3 regions of the Pseudomonas morbosilactucae genome follow, and region 2 is predicted to be linked to each of the others. Evidence: predicted binding sites of a transcription regulator. Region 2 holds the regulator's gene; each other region holds the start of a gene.

Region 1 (5,024 bases), on a different contig from region 2:
GCGGGCGCAGGCCGCCCAGGTTGAGGTCGGTGTAATAGTGCAGGGTGCGGCGGAACAAGGTGCCGTCGCCTTCACGGCGCAATTGGTAGTGGATCGAGCCGTCCACCGGTGCGGAGCTGAACAGGGTCTTGAACTCTTTGGGAAACACCGCCACCAGCACGCGGTAGCTCAGGTCGATCTGCAGGCCCAGCAGGTCGATGACCTCGCTGAAGCGGTGGCCGGCGGGCAGGGAGCCGCCGTGGCCGGTGTCGGCGCGCAACGAGGAGGGGTGCCATTCGTGCCAGCGATCCGGCTGGGTCACGTAGTAGTAGACCGTATCGATGCTGGCGCCGATGTACAGCTCATTGACGATGCGCTCGTCCATCAGATGCGGTTGGCGTTGGCCCATGATGCACCTCCTTGTGACCGGAGCATGCAATATAGCTCCACTCCCGCAGGGCGGCGGGCGTGGAGCTGACCGTTCAGCGGACCTTGAAGCGACGCATTAGCGTACTGACCCGGTTGTTGGCCTGGAGCAGGCTCTGGGTGTTGTCCTGGCTGGCCTGGCCGGTCTGCACCAGGGCGTCGACCATCTGCCGGATGTTGACCATGCTGCGGTTGATTTCCTCGGTCACCGCGCTCTGTTGCTCGGCGGCCGTGGCGATTTGGGTGCTCAGGCTGTTGATCTGGCTCACCGAACCGGCCATTTCATCAAGGCCGCTGTTGACCCGTGCTGTGGCATCCGCCGCCGACTGGCAGCTGGCCTGGGTGTTTTCCATGGCGCTGACTGAAGAACTGACGCCCAGGGTCAGGCGGTTGAGCATCTCGTTGATTTCCGAGGTGCTGGCCTGGGTGCGGGCGGCCAGGGCCCTGACTTCGTCCGCTACCACGGCAAACCCGCGGCCTTGTTCCCCGGCCCGCGCGGCTTCAATGGCGGCGTTGAGGGCCAGCAGGTTGGTCTGCCCGGCGATGGCGCCGATCACCCCGAGGATTTCCGTGATGCGCTGGGCGTCTTGCTGCATGGCCTCGACCTTGTGGGTGGCGCTGGCCACTTCATCGATCAGGGCCACCACGCTGCCGGACGCCTCGCCCACCACCACCCGCGAACGCTCGGCGTGTTCGTTGGCGCGTTGGGTAAAGGCCGCGGTCTGCGCCGCATTGGCCGCCACGCTGTCGGCGGTGGCGCTCATCTGGGTGATGGCGGTGACGGTCTGATCGGTTTCCGAGGCGTGGCGCACCAGGATCTGCTGGCTCTGCTGCGAGGTCTGTTGCAACTGCTCCAGGCTGCCGGCCATGGCCTCGGTGGCCTGGGTCACTTCACCGATCATGTTTTGCAGGTAGACGATGAAGTGGTTGACCGAGTGGCCGATGGCCCCCAGTTCGTCCTCGGCGCGGATGGTGATGCGCCGGGTCAGGTCGGCGTCGCCGGTGGCCAGGGCATCGATGTTGCCTTTCAGCGCCTTCATGCGCTGTACCAGTTGGCGGATCGCATAGACCTGCAGCAGCACCAGCAGCACGATCATCGGGATCTGCAACAGGCTCAGGGTGCTCAGCACATCGTCGCGCTGGGCGGTGATCAACTGGGTCGGCAGGGCGGTGGCGAGGAACCAGGGCGAGCCCTCGATGGGCCGCATGAAGAAGGTGCTGGCCACTCCGGCGTTATCGAACTCGACGCGCTGGTGGCCGCTGTCACGGCGCTCCAGGGCGGCCTTGATCTGGGCGACAAAGGGCGAGCCGGCGGCCAGTTCGCTGATGTTTTTCAACACCACCGGGCCGTTGATCCGCGAGCTGTTGCTGATGATCTTGCCGTCCGCCTCGACGATCAGCATCTCGGCTTGCAGGTCTTTTTCCTGGCGGGCCACCAGTTCGTTGAAGAAGCCCAGGGTCACGTCGATGGTGGCCACGCCGTAGGGCGCGCCGTCGCGGCTGATGGCCATGGCGCAGTTGGTGCGTGGCTCGGCGCTGGCGTCGTCTTTATAGGCGGCAGCCCAAGCGCATTGGCCGCGAGGGCTTTGCAGGCCGCCCTTGTACCAGGACTGGTCGTAATAGTTGGGCGCCGCGTCGCTGTTCCAGAAGGTGTTGACCACCAGCTTGCCGGCGGCGTCGCGGTGCCAGAAGGTGCTGTGCTTGTTGCGCCCCGGGGTGCGTTGGTCGGGCAGGGGCCAGATGCCGCCACCGAAGACTTTCAGCTCGCCGTACTGGTCCACCAGGCCGGGCAGCACCCGGTCGATGCTGTCGCTGTCGAGCAGCGCAATGGTCTGGGTGATGCTGCGCTGCTGGGCCTGGACCTTGTTCAGCTCGCCCTGGATCCGTTGCGCCACTTCGGCGATGCGGTTGAGGGCCACCTGTTCTTCGGTGTGACGCAGCTTGGGGGCGACCAATTGGCTGATGCCGACCACCGTCAGCACCAGCATCAAGAGCACGAACAGGACCAGAAAGAGGGTGTAGCGGGCTTGAATGGAGCGAAATGCGGGCATGGGACCTGTCCTTACCGAGCGTTTTTATTGTTCGAGGCGCGGAGCCTTGTCAGGGCTGCAACAGGTTGTCGGCGTGGCGGCAGGCGACTTTAGTACGATCGTGCAAGAAAGTGCTCAAGGGCTTAGTCCTTGCGGGCGCAGCGTATCGGCGCCCGCAAGGGTTGGCTCAGATGTCCAGCAGGGCCATCACTTCCTTGGGGTAACGCTGGCCGGCGGTGGTCTGCGGGGTAAAAATCTGCTCCAGGCTGCGCAGCTCATCAGGGCTGAGGCTGACGTCCAGGGCGGCGACGTTTTCTTCCAGGTATTTGCGTTGCTTGGTGCCGGGGATCGGAATCAGGTGCTCACCCTGGGCCAGCACCCAGGCCAGGGCCAGTTGCCCGGCGGTGATGCCTTTGTCGGCCGCCAGCTTTTGCACCTGCTGCACCAGCAACAGGTTCTTGTGGAAGTTTTCGCCCTGGAAGCGCGGGCTGAAACGCCGGTAATCATCGTCGGCAAAGTCCTCCGGGCGTTGCAGGGCGCCGGTCAGGAAGCCGCGCCCCAGTGGGCTGTAGGGCACAAAGGCGATGCCCAGACGGCGGCAGGTGGCCAGGCAGCCGTTGTCTTCCTGATCGCGGCTCCACAGCGAATATTCACTTTGCAAGGCGCTGATGGGGTGCACCCGGTGGGCCCGTTCCAGGGTGGCCGCCGAGGCTTCGCTGAGGCCCAGGTAGCGCACCTTGCCGGCCTGCACCAGTTCGGCCATGGCGCCGACGGTCTCCTCGATGGCCACCTCCGGGTCGATGCGGTGCTGGTAGTAGAGGTCCAGGGTTTCTACGCCCAGGCGGAGCAGGGTGCCATCGATGGAGGCGCGCACGTATTCCGGGCGGCCGTTGACGCCCCGGGCCGCGACATCAGTGGTGTCGCGGACAATGCCGAACTTGCTGGCCAGGAACACTTGGTCGCGCTTGCCGCGAATCGCCTGGCCGATCAGTTCTTCGTTGCTGTGGGGGCCGTACATGTCGGCGGTGTCCAGCAGGTTGATGCCCAGTTCCAGGGCCCGGTGCAGGGTCGCGGTGGCTTCCCGGGTGTCGCCGCCGGTGGTGTAGAAATCGCTCATGCCCATGCAGCCAAGGCCGATGGCGGAAACGCGGGGGCCGTTCTTGCCGAGTGTGCGGGTGTGCATTGTGTGAACTCCGGGGGGTTAAGGTGAGCCCATTGTTCTACTCGACAAAAACAAGATAAACCGGCTAAAAGCAGTATCACTGTTCGTCATTTCTAAATAATCCCAAGGCCAGCCGTTATGGACCGCTTCAACGCCATGCGCGTGTTCACCCGGATCGTCGAGCTGGGCGGCTTTGCCCGGGCCGCCGACAGCCTGCAAATGCCCCGTGCTTCGGTGAGCATCCTGATCAAGCAACTGGAGGCGCACCTGGGGGTGCAACTCTTGCTGCGCACCACCCGCCAAGTGAGCCTGACTCTGGACGGCGACGCTTATTACCAGCGCTGCGTGCGCCTGCTGGCGGACCTGGAAGAAACCGAAGCGGCGTTTTCCGTGGCCCGGCACAACCCCCGTGGCACCTTGCGCGTGGACATGCCGGCGGGCATCGGCCGGTTGCTGGTGATTCCGGCACTGCCGGCGTTTTCTGCCCGCTACCCGCTGATCGAGCTGGAAATCGGTTTGAACGATCGGCCTGTGGAGCTGATTCGCGAAGGGGTGGATTGTGTGCTGCGGGCCGGCCCGCCCCTGGATGATTCATTGGTCGCCCGGCCCCTGGCGCTGATGCAGCAGGTGACCTGTGCCAGCCCGGCCTACCTGGCGCGCCACGGCACGCCGCAGCACCTGGACGAGTTGGCCGGGCATCAGATCGTGGAGTTCTTCTCCAGCGTCACCGGCAAGCGCTACGGGCTGGAATTCATGGTGGACGGCGAGGTGTGCGAGATGCCGCTGCCCAAGGGCTTGGCGGTCAACAGCGCGGATGCCTACCTGGCCGCCAGCGAGGCGGGTTATGGGCTGGTGCAGGCGCCTTATTACCACGTCGCCCGGGCGCTGCGTGACGGCCTGCTGTGCGAGGTGCTGGAGCGGGTGCAGGCACCGCCTCTGGCGCTGAGCGCCTTGTATCCGCCGCACCGGCACCTGTCGACCCGGGTGCGGGTGTTCATCGATTGGCTGGTGGAACTGTTTGCCCGGGCGGACACGCCGATGCAGCGACCATTGGGCTAAGGCCCGAGGATATGTTTATCGCCCACAGCAAAACGCCCGCAAGGTGCGGGCGTGGTAAGCGTGGTGCCGATTAGCCTGGTCATGAAGGAAGGAGAGGGCCCCAGGCGGGCGCTCACTCAGCGCCGGTAGTCACCCCGGCCGCCACCGTTGTAATAACCTGGGCCACCGCCGTTGTAATAGCCCGGGCCGCCGCCGTCATAGTAACGATGGCCGCCGTGCCCGCCACCGTGGGGAAAAATAATGCAGCCGGACAGGGACAGCATGACCAATACGGGAATCAGCAGTGTGATTCGACGGAACATTTCTCAATCCTCAAAGACTCGGGGGTTACTGCAGGTCGCGATGCAGCGAAAAGTCGTTCGCGCCTG
Region 2 (5,024 bases):
AATATTGCTCAATAGTCTGCAGAAGGCAGGACAAGGCCAGGATGAAGGCGTTCTGCTGGAGCCAAGCATGGCTGAGAAGCTGCAGCGTTCGCTGATCGAAGCGGCGCAGCGTCAAGAGATGCAAGGTCAACCGGTGATTCTGTTGGTGGCGGGTCCGGTACGCGCCATGTTGTCGCGGTTCGGGCGTCTCGCCGTTCCAGGCCTGCATGTGCTGGCGTACCAGGAAATCCCGGACAACAAGCAAGTGACCATCGTTGCGACAGTAGGGCCCAACGGCTGAGGTAGTGGTTTATGCAAGTTAAGCGTTTTTTCGCCGCCGATATGCGTCAGGCCATGAAACTGGTTCGTGATGAGTTGGGCGCTGAAGCTGCCATTATCGGCAACCGTCGTATTGCCGGCGGTGTCGAGCTGACGGCTGCCCTGGATTACAAGCTGTCGGCCCTGGCGCCGCGGATTCCCAATGTCGAGCTCGAAGACGAGCTGCGCAAGACCCAATCGCGGATCGTGACCGCCCAGGCCGAATTGAGCCTGCGGGGTGAAGGCGATACCACGACTACCAACCGGCAGCTGTTTGCCGGCTTGCCGCTGACCGCTGCCGAACCGCTGATCGAACCGACGTTCTCCGAGCCTCGCCGTCCGGCGCCGGCACCGGTGGTGACGCCGACCGTGGATCAGCAAGCGTTCGACTCCATGCGCTTTGAACTCAACGGGCTGCGTGAGCTGCTGGAAGTCCAGCTGGGCTCCCTGGCCTGGAGCCAGTTGCAAGGCAGTCGCCCGGAGCAGGCCAACCTCTGGCGCCGCCTGCAACGCATTGGCTTGTCCGGCCCTCTGGCCCGCGACCTGCTGGCACTGGTGACTGAAATTGACGAACCTCGCCAAGCCTGGCGCATGCTGTTGGCGCACTTGGCGCGGATGATCTCGACACCGGAAATGGAACCCTTGGAAGAGGGCGGTGTAATTGCCATGGTCGGCCCGGCCGGCATGGGCAAGACCACCACCCTGGCCAAGTTGGCAGCGCGCTACGTGCTCAAGTACGGCGCGCAGAACATTGCCCTGGTGAGCATGGACAGCTTCCGTATCGGTGCTCAGGAGCAGCTCAAGACCTTGGGCCGCATCCTCAACGTCTCGGTAACCCACGTCGACCCGGGGCAGTCCCTGGCCCAGGCGCTGGACCCGCTGCTGCGCAAGCGTGTGGTGTTGATCGACACCGCCGGCCTGCAAGCCAGCGATCCAGCACTGCGCATGCAGTTGGACACCCTGGCTGGTCGCGGTATCAAGGCAAAAAATTATCTGGTATTGGCAACCACCAGCCAGAAACAGGTTCTAACGGCCGCTTACCACAGCTACAAGCGCTGCGGCCTGGCAGGTTGCATCCTGACCAAGCTGGACGAAACCGCCAGCCTGGGCGAAGTGCTGAGCCTGGCCATCAGTCACGAGTTGCCGGTGGCTTATCTCACCGACGGTCCGCGAATTCCGGACGATTTGCACCTGCCTCGCCGGCATCAGTTGGTCAGCCGTGCGGTCAGCGTGCAAATGCAGGAAGAACCCAGTGAAGAGGCCATGGCCGATATGTTCGCCGACCTCTACCACAGTCCGACCAAGCGAGTGGGCTGAGGGAATCATGAATAGATTGCAGTGTATCTACATCGATGGTCTGCCATGCATTGTTCCAATGGTGAACGCGCAGCCAGTTATGTGGCCCCGTCTAAGTAAGACAAGGTAAAGAAAGAACATGGGCAGCATGCATCCCGTACAGGTGATCGCGGTGACCGGCGGCAAAGGTGGCGTCGGCAAGACTAACGTGTCAGTGAACTTGTCCCTGGCTCTAGCAGAGCTCGGCCGACGCGTCCTGCTGCTGGATGCCGACCTGGGCCTGGCCAACGTCGATGTCCTGCTGGGCTTGACCCCCAAACACACCCTGGCCGATGTGATCGAAGGGCGCTGCGAGCTGCGCGACGTATTGCTGCAGGGGCCTGGTGGCATTCGTATCGTTCCGGCGGCGTCCGGCACCCAAAGCATGGTGCACCTGAGCCCGGCCCAGCATGCCGGCCTGATCCAGGCATTCAGCGACATCGGCGACAACCTCGATGTGCTGGTGATCGACACCGCTGCCGGTATTGGTGACTCGGTAGTCAGTTTTGTTCGCGCCGCCCAGGAAGTGTTGTTGGTGGTCTGCGACGAACCCACCTCGATCACTGACGCCTACGCCCTGATCAAACTGCTTAACCGCGACTACGGCATGAACCGCTTCCGGGTCCTGGCCAACATGGCCCAGAGCCCTCAGGAAGGTCGCAACCTGTTCGCCAAATTGACCAAGGTCACGGATCGCTTCCTGGACGTGGCTTTACAATACGTCGGCGCAGTTCCCTACGACGAAAGCGTGCGCAAGGCCGTGCAAAAGCAGCGTGCGGTCTATGAAGCCTTTCCTCGTTCCAAGTGTGCTCTGGCGTTCAAGGCCATCGCCCAAAAAGTCGATACCTGGCCCCTGCCTGCCAATCCGCGGGGGCATCTGGAATTTTTTGTCGAGCGGCTTGTGCATCAAACAGCGGGACCGGTTCTATGACTGCCAGCGGCTATAACCTTTACAAAAAATCGGCGCGTGACAGCCAGTACGAATTGATCGAGCGCTATGCGCCCCTGGTCAAGCGTATCGCCTACCACTTGCTGGCGCGCTTGCCGGCCAGCGTGCAGGTGGAAGACCTGATCCAGGCGGGCATGATCGGCTTGCTCGAAGTGTCGACCAAGTACGACGCCAGCAAGGGCGCGAGTTTCGAGACCTACGCGGGCATCCGTATCCGTGGCGCGATGCTCGATGAGGTGCGTAAAGGCGATTGGGCACCCCGCTCGGTGCACCGCAATACCCGCATGGTCAGTGACGCGATTCGAGCAATTGAAGCTAAAACCGGTCGCGACGCTAAAGATCATGAAGTTGCGGCCGAACTTGAATTGAGTCTCGACGATTATTACGGGATTTTGAACGACACCTTGGGCAGCCGCCTGTTCAGTTTCGACGACCTGTTGCAGGACGGCGAACATGAAGGGCTGCACGAGGATGGCGCCAGTGCTCATCTCGAGCCGTCGCGCGATCTGGAAGATGAACGTTTCCAGGCAGCGCTGGCGGATGCGATTGCCAATTTGCCGGAGCGCGAGCGACTGGTGTTGGCGCTGTACTACGACGAAGAGCTGAACCTCAAGGAAATCGGTGAGGTCCTGGGGGTCAGCGAATCGCGGGTCAGCCAGTTACACAGCCAGTGCGCGGCCCGCTTGCGGGGGCGTTTGGGGGAGTGGCGAGCGCGCTGACAGGCAGTGTGGGGACACTGCGAACAAGAGCGGTTGGGCGTCATGCCAGGCCGTTCTTGTGTTGGGTGCTTCATGCAGTCGTTGAGTGTTACGCCGTATTGATTGAATGGCGCGTTCAGGTGCTGGGCGCGTTTAAGACTGCTTGGAGGTCGAATTGGACAAGAACATGAAAATCCTCATCGTTGATGACTTCTCAACGATGCGGCGGATCATTAAGAACCTGTTGCGTGATCTGGGTTTCACCAACACGGTCGAGGCTGACGATGGCACTACCGCTATCCCGGTCCTCAACAGCGGCAGCATCGACTTTCTGGTAACGGACTGGAACATGCCCGGCATGACCGGCATCGACCTGCTGCGCCACGTGCGCGCCGATGAAAAACTCAAGCACCTGCCGGTGCTGATGGTGACCGCTGAAGCCAAGCGCGAACAGATCATTGAAGCTGCCCAGGCCGGTGTAAACGGCTATGTGGTCAAACCATTCACGGCCCAGGCGTTGAAAGAGAAGATCGAAAAAATCTTCGAACGCATCGGTTGATGAATTCCGCCACGGGGGAGCTATGGAGCATAACGAATCTTCATTGGGCGATTTTGAATCGACCCTGAAAAAACATGCCCGCGAACTGGTCGAGAGCCTTGAAAAAGGCAAGTTCGGCGACGCTGTGCAACTGATCCATGAGCTCAACCAGACCCGTGACCGCGGCCTGTACCAGGAAGTCGGCAAGCTCACCCGCGAGCTGCATAGCGCGATCGTCAATTTTCAGATTGACCCGCACATGCCGCAAGCCGAGGAAGTCTCACAGATCACGGATGCCACCGAGCGCCTTTCCTATGTGGTCAGGCTGACTGAGGCTGCGGCCAACCGCACCATGGACCTGGTCGAAAGCAGCACCCCGTTGGTCAACAGCCTGAGCACTGATGCCCAGGCCTTGAGCACCGACTGGGGACGCTTTATGCGGCGCGAGGTCGGTGCTGAAGAGTTTCGCGAACTGGCCCGCCGGGTCGACGGTTTCCTGTCGCGCAGCGCAGAGGAAACCCGCACCGTCTCTGGCCACCTCAACGACATTCTGCTGGCGCAGGATTACCAGGACCTCACGGGCCAGGTGATCAAGCGCGTGACCCAATTGGTCACGGAAGTCGAAAGCAATTTGCTCAAACTGGTGCTCATGGCCAGTCAGGTCGACCGTTTTGCCGGTATCGAACACGACCGCGAATCGATGCTTGCGGAAAAAGATCCGCAAAAACATCTCGCCAAGGGTGAAGGTCCGCAGATTCATGCCGATAAACGGGAAGACGTTGTGTCCGGTCAGGACGATGTAGACGATTTGCTTTCCAGCCTTGGATTCTAGGAGCACCCATTAATGAGCTTCGGCGCCGATGAAGAGATCCTTCAGGATTTCCTGGTTGAGGCCGGCGAGATTCTAGAGCAACTGTCCGAACAACTGGTCGAGCTGGAAAGCCGCCCGGATGATGCGGACTTGCTCAATGCAATTTTTCGCGGTTTTCACACTGTAAAAGGGGGCGCCGGCTTCCTCCAGCTCAATGAGCTGGTGGAGTGCTGCCACATCGCCGAGAACGTCTTCGACATCCTGCGTAAGGGTGAGCGTCGTGTCGACTCGGAATTGATGGATGTGGTGCTCGAAGCGCTGGACGCGGTCAATGGCATGTTCAGCCAGGTCCGCGAACGCACCGAGATCACCGCCGCGACACCGGAATTGCTTGCA
Region 3 (5,024 bases), on a different contig from region 2:
GCCCGGGCCAATGCCGGTGCGGACCCGCTGATGTGGCACGCCCACATCGCCATGCAGCAAGCCAAAAGCACCCAGGGCTGCACCTTTCATATCTTCAACGAGCGCATCAACCGCAATGCCCGCAGTCTTGCCGACCTGGAAAGCGAACTGCGCCGGGCCCTGCGGCGGGACGAGTTGGAGTTGCATTACCAGCCGCGCCTGAACCTGCACGACGGGCAGATCGTCGGCCTCGAGGCCCTGGTGCGCTGGCGCCATGGCGAGCGGGGGCTGTTGCCGCCCAGCGAGTTCGTGCCACTGGCCGAGCAGAGCGGGTTGATCGTGCCCCTGGGCTACTGGGTGATCTCTCGTGCCCTGCGGGATATGCAAGCCCTGCGTGAGCGCGGCCTGCCGCCCCTGCACATGGCGGTCAACTTGTCGTTTCGCCAGTTCCAGGACAGCCAGTTGCTCTCCACCCTGAGCCGGCTGATTGCCGAGCGTGGGGTCGAGGCGCAGTGGCTGGAATTCGAACTGACCGAGACCGCCGTGATGCGTCGCAGTGACCTGGTGAAACAGACCATGGATGCGCTGGGACGCCTGGGCGTGCGCTTTTCCCTGGATGATTTCGGCACCGGCTTCTCGTCCTTCGTTCACCTCAACAGCCTGCCGATCGCCTTGCTCAAGGTCGACAAAAGCTTTGTCGGCGGCATGGAGCAACGCGAAGAGAACCGCAAACTGGTGCACGCAATGATCAACCTGGCCCACAACCTCAACCTGGAGGTGGTGGCCGAGGGCGTGGAAACCCCTGAGCAACTGGCGCTGCTGCGCGGCTTCGGGTGTGACCAGGCCCAGGGCTACCTGATCAGCAAACCCTTGCCCCTCGCCGAACTGGTGGATTACCTGACCTTCGGCGCCCAGCAGCAAACCGTTTTGGGTGCGGTCTAGACCGACAGGTCAGCCACGCCTTGAGCGTTGGCCCGGAGGGACTCGGGCTGGCGTTTGACCATGCGCTTCATCCGCCATTCGAAGGCCAGCGTCAGGCTGATGGCGGCACACGCCAGCCCCAGCGCTAACCCCCACCACACCCCCGTCGGTCCCCAACCCAGGGTGAACGCCATCAGCCATGCCGCCGGTGCGCCGATCAGCCAATAGCAACCCAGCCCTACCAGGAACGTGGTCTTGGCGTCTTTGAGCCCGCGAATCGCGCCCATGGCGATGGTCTGGGTGCCGTCGAACAGTTCGAACCAAGCCGCCACCGCCAGCAGGCTCACCGCCAGGTTGATCACGTCGCGGAACGCCGGATCGTCATGGTCGAGAAACAGCCCGATCAACTGCTGGGGCAACAGCCAGAACACCAGGGCGAAGCCGAGCATGGCCACGGCACCGAAGGCGATCCCCACACGCCCGGCCAGGCGCGCCGACAGTAATTGTCCGGCGCCGTAGTGCTGGCCGATGCGCATGGTGATGGCGTAGGAAATGCCGGCGGGCACCATAAACGCCACCGAGACGATCTGCAGGGCGATCTGGTGCGCGGCCAACTGGGTGCTGCCCATGGTGCCCATGCACAGGGCGGCGAAGGCGAAGAGCCCGACTTCCACCGCGTAGGTGCCGCCAATCGGCAGGCCCAGGCGCCACAGTTCCTTCAAGTACTGCCGGTTGAGGCGCAGCAGCCCCTGGCGCAGCGGGTAGGCGGCGTAGGCCGGGTGCCGGTGGATGTGCCAGGCCAGGGCCAGGGCCATGCAGTTGGCCACGACGGCGGTGACCAGGCCGATGCCCATCAGCCCCAGTTTCGGTAGGCCGAACATGCCGGTGATCAAGGCGTAGTTGAGCAGGAAGTTGGCCACGGTGCCCGCCAGGCTGATGACCATCACCGGCGTGGCGCGGCCAATGGCGCTGGTGAAGCCGCGCAAGGCCATAAAGCTCAGGTAGCCGGGCAGGGCGAAGGGCAGGATCAGCAGGAACTCGCCCGCGGCGACGACGTTGTCGGGCGTTTGGCCGAACAGCAGCAAGACCGGCTTGAGGTTCCACAGCAACAGCCCGGCCACCAGGGCCATCAGCCACGCCAGCCAGAGCCCGGCCTGGGTCAGGCGGGCCGCGCCCGGGATGTCCCCGGCGCCTTGGCGGATGGCAACCAGGGTGCCGACTGCGGCGATCACGCCGATGCAGAAAATCGATACGAAGGAGTAACTGGCCGCCCCCAGGCCGCCGCCGGCCAGGGCTTGCGGACTGAGCCGGGCCATCATCAGGGTGTCGGTGAGGACCATCAGCATGTGCGCCAACTGCGAGGCGATCAACGGCCCGGCCAGCCGCAGGATGGCCCCGAGTTCAATACGTGCTGGATGCTGCTTGGTCATCAGGCTCGGTAGCTCGAAGAGGGGGGAGAGCGCTGATTTTCGGCGCTCTCGGGCGGATGCACAAAGGGATAAAAACGATTGCTCACATGATTAAAACTCATGCAAAGCACTTTCTGGTAGGTTAGCCCTCTCGCGTTATCGGAGTGCCGTGATGTCCCGCCGTCTTCCCCCGCTCTACGCCTTGCGTGCCTTTGAGGCCGCGTCCCGACACAGCTCGTTCACCCGGGCGGCCGAGGAGTTGTCGATCACCCAGAGCGCGGTCAGCCGGCATATCCGCACCCTGGAGGAGCACTTCGCCTGCCGGCTGTTCCTGCGCAGCGGGCGCAACCTGCAACTCACCGAGGCCGCGCGCCTGCTGCTGCCGGGGATTCGCGAGGGCTTCGGCGCCCTGGAGCGCGCCTGCAATACCTTGCGCGCTGAAGATGACATCTTGCGCATGAAGGCCCCTTCGACCCTGACCATGCGTTGGTTGCTGGCGCGCCTGAGCCGCTTCCGCCACTTGCAGCCTGGCAATGAGGTGCAGTTGACCAGCGCCTGGATGGACGTGGACGCCGTGGACTTCAACCAAGAGCCGTTCGATTGCGCGGTGCTGCTGAGCAATGGTCATTTCCCCCCGGATTGGGAGGCCAGTTACCTGTTCCCGGAGTTACTGATCCCGGTGGGCGCACCGAACCTGCTCAACGATCAGCCCTGGGACGTGGAGCGCCTGGCCGCCACCGAGTTGTTGCACCCCACCCCCGACCGTCGCGACTGGCGCAGCTGGCTGGAGCGCATGGGGTTGTCCGAGCGGGTTTCCCTCAAGGGCGGGCAGGTGTTCGACACCCTAGAGCTGGGGATGATTGCCGCCGCGCGAGGGTACGGCGTGTCCATGGGGGATTTGCTCATGGTGGCCGAGGACGTGGCCCAGGGTCGCCTCAGCCTGCCTTGGCCCACCGCGGTGGCCAGCGGCGAGAATTATTACCTGGTTTGGCCGAAAACCCGGCCTGGAGGTGAACGTTTGCGCCGCCTCAGCGATTTTCTCCAGAACGAGGTAAAAGCCATGCAATTGCCCGTTGTAGAGCGGTTGGGCTGAATCGATGAAGCGTCCGTGTGCTCGGCGTTGCAAGATACCTGTCCAGATTGCTCAAGTATTCAAGCTTGCCGCCGAACTCTAGGGAAAGTGGAACCTCCGTTCTGGAAGGTTCGAGCCTTTCTTCCTACTAAAAAATGTTGCCGAGCCGATGACGCGATCAGGACGATCCGGTTGCTTGGCCAGGAGCCGTCATGCCTCAACCTCGTGCCCGGATCGCCTCGCAGCTGGGTCTTGCCCTTGCTGTGATACTGGCGGTCGTGATCAGCGGCAGCGCCCTGTTTGCCCTGCGCTCCCTGGATTCCGCCAACCTCGATACCCGGGAAGAACACCTGGCCAGTGAGGCCCGTTTGCTGGCCGACCAGCTCAACACCTTTCACGGCACCCTGCGCGAAAGCACCCAGCGCCTCAGCGGCCTGTTTGAAAAGCGTTTCAGCGGTGGCTTGAGCGTGCACCCGGATGAACCCGTGACTGTGGCCGGCACCCCGACCCCAGGGTTGCACTTGGGCAACGAAGTGTTGAACAACAACTTCAAGGAAGTTGACGAGTTCAAACAGATGACTGCCGGCGTGGCGACCCTGTTTGTGCGCAGCGGCGAGGACTTCATCCGGGTCAGCACTTCCCTGAGCAAGCAGGACGGCACCCGTGCCATCGGCACCTTGCTGGACCATGCCCACCCGGCTTATCAGAAACTCATGGCGGGCCAGAGTTATGTCGGCCGCGCCTTGCTGTTCGAACGGTCCTACATGACCCAGTACACACCGGTGCGCGACAGCAGCGGGCGAGTGATTGCGGTGCTGTTCGTGGGGTTCGACTATACCGACGCGCAAAACGCCCAGTTCGCCAACCTCAAGCGCTTCCGTATCGGTCACACCGGCTCTCTGGCGCTGCTGGACGAGCAAAAGAAATGGCTGGTGCCGCCCGCGGGCGTGCAGGACCTGGAACAGGCGCTGCCGACCATGCTTGAGCTGGCGCAGACGCCAGGCCAGGGCCGCTTCTGGAGCGACAAGTCCGAGGACTTCTACAGCCTTGCAGTGCCGTTCGAAGGCGGCCCGTGGTCGGTCGTGGCGAGCATGCCCAAGGCGGAAATCCGTGCCGTGACCTGGAGCGTCGGCATTCGCCTGGTCATTGGCAGCCTGTTGGCGATGTTGCTGGCAGTGGGGGCAACGGTCTGGCTGTTGCGCAGCAAGCTGGCGCCCCTGGGTGACCTGGTGCGCCAGGCCGAGGCGTTGGGCGCGGGAGACCTGAGCGTGCGCCTGAAAGTCGCCAGCCACGACGAGATCGGTCAGTTGGCCCGCAGCTTCAACCAGATGGGCGAAGCGCTGTCGACCATGGTCGAGCACATTCGCCAGGCGGCCCAGGACGTCAATGGTCGGGCCCAGGCGTTGTCCGGCTTGTCCGGCGGGGCCTACGAAGGCATGGAACAGCAGTCCGGGGAAATCACCAGCATGGCGGGCGCGGTCGAGGAGTTCAGCGCCACGTCGCTGAACATCGCCGACAACATGGGCAACACCGAGCGCCTGGCCCAGGAGAATGCGCAGCAAACCCGCATTGGCCGGACCTCCATGGAAGAGGCGTCGGCCTCCCTGGAACAGATCGCCGGGGCCCTGAACAGCACCGCGACG

The links. Region 2 encodes FliA, which starts transcription of late flagellar genes. Its sites were predicted from a motif close to CTAAAGTTTNNNNNNNNNNNGCCGNTAA; they were not measured.
Region 1: a site for FliA is predicted at 2,522-2,549, ahead of M1B35_RS12345 (methyl-accepting chemotaxis protein). Genes of this name have one in related genera too.
Region 3: a site for FliA is predicted at 3,453-3,480, ahead of M1B35_RS17515 (methyl-accepting chemotaxis protein). Genes of this name have one in related genera too.

What each region holds. Positions count from the first base shown of each region.
Region 1 covers NZ_JALQCX010000019.1:82,509-87,532, reverse strand. Annotated here, with positions in the region: gene M1B35_RS12350 (SRPBCC family protein) at 1-388, opposite strand, end outside; gene M1B35_RS12345 (methyl-accepting chemotaxis protein) at 462-2,456, opposite strand; gene M1B35_RS12340 (aldo/keto reductase) at 2,623-3,618, opposite strand; gene M1B35_RS12335 (LysR family transcriptional regulator) at 3,736-4,656, shown strand; gene M1B35_RS12330 (hypothetical protein) at 4,773-4,958, opposite strand.
Region 2 covers NZ_JALQCX010000051.1:92,020-97,043, reverse strand. Annotated here, with positions in the region: gene flhA (flagellar biosynthesis protein FlhA) at 1-280, shown strand, start outside; gene flhF (flagellar biosynthesis GTPase FlhF) at 292-1,614, shown strand; gene fleN (flagellar synthesis regulator FleN) at 1,733-2,563, shown strand; gene fliA (RNA polymerase sigma factor FliA) at 2,560-3,300, shown strand; gene M1B35_RS24690 (chemotaxis response regulator CheY) at 3,467-3,838, shown strand; gene M1B35_RS24685 (protein phosphatase CheZ) at 3,861-4,649, shown strand; gene M1B35_RS24680 (chemotaxis protein CheA) at 4,662-5,024, shown strand, end outside.
Region 3 covers NZ_JALQCX010000033.1:4,001-9,024, forward strand. Annotated here, with positions in the region: gene M1B35_RS17500 (putative bifunctional diguanylate cyclase/phosphodiesterase) at 1-921, shown strand, start outside; gene M1B35_RS17505 (NorM family multidrug efflux MATE transporter) at 918-2,330, opposite strand; gene M1B35_RS17510 (LysR substrate-binding domain-containing protein) at 2,482-3,402, shown strand; gene M1B35_RS17515 (methyl-accepting chemotaxis protein) at 3,594-5,024, shown strand, end outside.